2 regions of the Vibrio echinoideorum genome follow, and region 2 is predicted to be linked to the other one. Evidence: riboswitches for the same ligand, from Rfam matches in the RefSeq annotation. Region 2 holds a riboswitch; the other holds the start of a gene.
The links. Region 2 has a riboswitch for lysine ahead of OCV36_RS10370 (Na+/H+ antiporter NhaC family protein). Riboswitches for the same ligand answer to the same signal wherever they lie in the genome.
Positions count from the first base shown of each region.

Region 1: linked by a shared signal. The riboswitch ahead of lysC (lysine-sensitive aspartokinase 3) and the one ahead of OCV36_RS10370 (Na+/H+ antiporter NhaC family protein) in region 2 are both predicted to bind lysine.

Region 1 covers NZ_AP025483.1:3,183,339-3,185,747, forward strand. The annotation lists gene OCV36_RS14275 (pyridoxal-phosphate-dependent aminotransferase family protein) at 1-390, opposite strand, end outside; lysine riboswitch at 567-744, shown strand; gene lysC (lysine-sensitive aspartokinase 3) at 855-2,222, shown strand; gene metH (methionine synthase) at 2,339-2,409, opposite strand, start outside.
Region 2 covers NZ_AP025483.1:2,297,112-2,299,520, forward strand. The annotation lists gene OCV36_RS10370 (Na+/H+ antiporter NhaC family protein) at 1-1,435, opposite strand, end outside; lysine riboswitch at 1,548-1,725, opposite strand; gene OCV36_RS10375 (H-NS family histone-like protein) at 2,089-2,409, shown strand, end outside.

The DNA.
Region 1 (2,409 bases), 890 kb from region 2:
GGAAACTGGCTTGCCCCACTCGTCATCAACAAGGATCGCTTCGCCACCACAACGCACAACATTCTCTCGCATACGTTCACCGAAAACACCGTTGCGACAAACAATCACCTTCTCGCCAGGCTCAATCAAGTTAACAAAACACGTTTCCATACCCGCACTGCCTGGAGCAGAAACAGCAATCGTAAATTCATTCTCTGTTTGGAATGCGTACTTAAGAAGTTGTTTCAGCTCATCCATCATCGCGATAAATAACGGGTCGAGGTGACCAATGGTTGGACGGCTTAAGGCCTGTAAAACTTGAGGAGAAATGTCTGAAGGCCCCGGCCCCATTAACGTTCGGTGTGGCGGATAAAAGCTCTCGATAGCAGTAGTGAGTGTTAAATTAGACATGTACATCCCTTACGTTAATGGTGTGAACATTCCACCCTAAAGCAAATCGATCACCTCAGCAATTAGCTAAAAGTATTGAGGTCACACCAGTGTCACATAATTGTTAAAATTATTTTTTAAATATCTCCAGTTACGGATTGACATTGTTACCACAAAAACGTTCAATGAAACGGCTATCTAGCAGAAGAGGAGCACTGCCCAGGCAGATGTTTTGTGGAACCGCATTTCCAATACAAAACATTTATGGGGAGCAGTGCCGAGATAATAAAAGGATGTAGGACCTTTATTATCGGTTGAGCGGGCTGAATCCCTTCAACTGTCACCATTTCTATATGGTGAAGAGCTTCTGAGGTTACTATTCTAATAATTCCTCTCTTTTTGCTCTAAATACTCTCTTCGAAAAAACATCGGACGTTGGATTACCCAATCGTAATTTTATTTTAGGAAGTCGTGGGAGATATATCGTGAGTGCATCTAATGTAGCTGGTTCTTTTAATGTCGCTAAGTTTGGCGGAACAAGTGTTGCCAACTTTGAAGCAATGAGCCGTTGTGCTGCCATTATTGAAAACAACTCAAATACGAAACTGGTGGTAAGCAGTGCCTGCTCAGGCGTCACCAACTTGCTTGTTGAGCTCGCCAATGGTGTGCAAGACAAAACTCGTCGTCAGGAATTATTGACGCAATTGACTGACATTCATAACGCGATTCTTGATCAGCTAGCTGACCCAATTAGCATTGAAAAAGATGTGCACTGTATTCTCGATGACATTGCGAGCGCTGCAGAAGCGGCATCATTCCAAGCCAGTACCAAACTCACCGATCACCTAGTGGCATGTGGCGAACTGATGTCGACACATATCCTCGCTCAAATCATTCGTGAACGTGGAACACCCGCTGTCCGTTTTGATATCAGAGAAGTGATGCGCACCAATGATGACTTCGGCAAAGCAGAACCACAGTTAAAAGATATTGCAGCCTTAGCACAAGAGAAATTGATTCCACTATGCCAACAGCAAGTTGTCGTTACCCAAGGCTTTATCGGCGCCGATAGCGAAGGTAACACCACAACTTTGGGTCGTGGTGGTAGTGATTATTCTGCCGCACTGATTGCAGAATCTGTACAAGCGATTGGTTTAGAGATCTGGACCGATGTTCCGGGCATCTACACCACGGATCCACGGATCGCATCGAAAGCATCCCCTATCCCAGAGATTAGCTTCAGCGAAGCATCAGAAATGGCAAACTTTGGCGCGAAGATCTTGCACCCATCGACTCTAGTCCCGGCACTACGCCACCAAATTCCGGTATTTGTCGGCTCATCAAAAGCACCAGAGCTCGGTGGCACATGGATTCGTCAACAAGTTGAAAGCTCCCCTCTGTTCAGAGCGCTTGCCCTACGCTGCAATCAAACCATGGTTACGCTACGCAGCGCTAACATGTTCCATGCTTATGGCTTCCTCGCAAAAGTGTTCGAGATCCTGGCTAAGCATAAGATCTCTGTCGATCTTATCACTACCTCAGAGATCAGTGTCTCACTCACTCTCGATCAAACAGATACATCAGGTGGTGCTCCTCAGTTACCAGAAGCCGCTCGAATTGAGCTTGAAGAGCTGTGTTCTGTGGATATTGAACACGACCTATGCCTTGTTGCTCTTATTGGCAACAACATGAGTGAAAGCAAAGGCTATGCGAAGCAAGTATTCGGCACGCTTGAAGACTTCAACTTACGTATGATTTGTTACGGAGCGAGCCCACACAACCTGTGCTTCTTGCTTGATGAATCAGTCTCCAAATTAGCGATTCAAAAGCTGCATCAAGAGCTGTTTGAGTAGAAAGTCCGTTTATCATCGACGGATAAATAACTAAATCACAGATACAAAAAGGGTTGCTCTTAAGCAACCCTTTCTCTTTTTTACTTTACGAATCAAAGCTCGTCATAGCCTAAAAGCTAGTTAATGTTTGGACCTAACCACTTCTCAGCTTCCAACATATCCCAACCTTTACGATCAGCATAGCTAT
Region 2 (2,409 bases):
CGTAAGGAAGCTGAGTCGATACGTGGTCAATATGGTTACAACGAGCACCTGTAGAAGATAGAATCGTTGTGTCTGAGATTGGGGAGCAATGGTCGCCAAATACAGAACCCGCTAGAACCGCACTTAACATAGGCAGAATTAGCGCGATGTCAGAGGCTGCAGCCATGTCACCCGCGATAGGAAGCATGATACCGAACGTACCCCATGAAGTACCTGTCGAGAATGCCATCAGGCCAGCAAGAAGGAACAAGATAACGGGTAGCCAGTGGTAATCAATGTTGCCTGTCGCAAGAGATGATAGGTAAGAACCGGTTTTCATGTCGCCGATTACAGAGCCGATCGTCCATGCAAATACAAGAATCAGGATAGCGCCAAACATAGAGCTTGCACCGATCCACATCGTTCTTGCGATATCAGCCATAGGCAGCTTCTGTTTGAATACTGTCGCTAATGCAACTAGTAAACCGATAACACCACCGTAAACAAGAGATTTACCTACATCTGTATTTTCAAATGCACCAAGAAGGTTAAAAGCTTGACCATCAGCTGTGAGCGCTTGACCACCGGTGTAAAGCATTGCAGCAATGGTTGCTACGATTAACGATACAATTGGCATCACAAGATCAGAAACTGAACCGTTTTCGCTCTCTTTAATGTCTAGCTCTTCGTTCAGATCGTGAGCTTGCTTTTGATCATTATCTCCGTCAAAGCCACGGCCTTGAGACGCTTCGATCTCATGCTCACGCATCTTACCAACGTCTAGACCAAACCATGCAACGGCAAATACCATTAACAGAGCAAAAACAGCGTAGAAGTTCATTGGGATAAGGCGAACGTAAGCACCCAGCGCAGAATACTCTGTAACGCCGTGAGTAACTAAGATGCCGCCTATGATAGTAATGATGTAAGCACCCCAGCTAGATGCAGGCATGATCACACACATAGGAGCAGCAGTAGAATCTAGGATATAAGCAAGCTTAGCGCGAGATACGTAGAAACGGTCTGTTACAGGGCGAGAGATAGCACCTACCGCTAAACTGTTGAAGTAATCATCAACAAAGATGAATACGCCTAAGAAGGCAGCAAGTAGTTTTGAACCACGTTTGCTCTTAACACGAGACTGAGCCCACTCAGCGAATGCGCGAGTACCGCCAGATAGTGTTAATAATGCCGTTGTCATTCCAAGGATAATTAGGAAAGCAACGATGCTCATGTTCCAAGTGTTAATACCACCATCTTCGATGAAAACACCAGATGCTTTGGTAAACACGTAGCTAGTTGCGTTCCCGACTGAGTAATCAGCAAGTAGAATCGCACCCATGATGATACCGACACCCAAAGAAACCAATACACGGCGGGTAACAATAGCAAGACTTAAGGCCACAAGGGGCGGAAGTAAAGATAAAGGCGATGTTGCAAAATCTATTAAATTCATGATCTTCAAAAACCAGTTTTTTATTTGGCTAGAGATCTACTGCAGACAAACTTGATACGAATTACCAAGCCCATGTTGAACTAAGCGAAAGGGAAGTGAACACTTCACCCAACCCTACAGTAGCGCTCCATAGTTTAAAATTAAGACTATGGCAGTGTTGTACCTATTGAGTACAACCCCAGCAAATTGCTTAGATATACAATTTACTTCGGCAATTACACCTTTCATTCCCGTTCATTGGCATCACCCCAACGAAAACTACTCTTTATAATTGCACCTCTACGTGCGATAACATTATTAACCGTTGAAACCAAAGTTTAACAACAAATCAACCAAAGCCTCGCATCAGGTAGCCGCAATTGTACCCATCAAGAGCAACAATGCAACATATCATTCCGACAAAAATAGTTTTTTGTTAATGAAGTAATCAATAGAAGAATAGCCAATAAAAGGCAATTACTCCACCAGTCACATATCAGTTTTTTAGATAATCTTAATAATTATTATAAATTCACTGAAATTTGCCTTTTGATTTTCAACTATTCATCTCACTTCTTTATTTAAGTATCTAATAGAAGAAATACTATTTGTTTTATTCCTAGGCTCTGTTTATTATTAGGAGGATTATTTAGTTTACCTTGATGGGAAATATCATGTCTGAATTAACAAAAACTTTATTAAATATCCGTAGCCTTCGTGCATTCTCACGTGAATTAACTCTTGAGCAACTTGAAGAAGCGCTAGACAAGCTGACTATTGTTGTACAAGAGCGTCAAGAGTCTGAAGCTGAAGAACGTGCTGCTAAAGCAGAGCAAGAAGCTAAGCTATCTGCTATCGCTGAACAAATTGCAAAAGACGGAATTGATGTTGCAGATCTTATTGCTGCACTTTCTGGTGAAGCAAAATCTAAAACAACAAAAGCTAAACGCGCTCCTCGCCCAGCTAAATACAAATATGTAGATGCAAACGGCGAC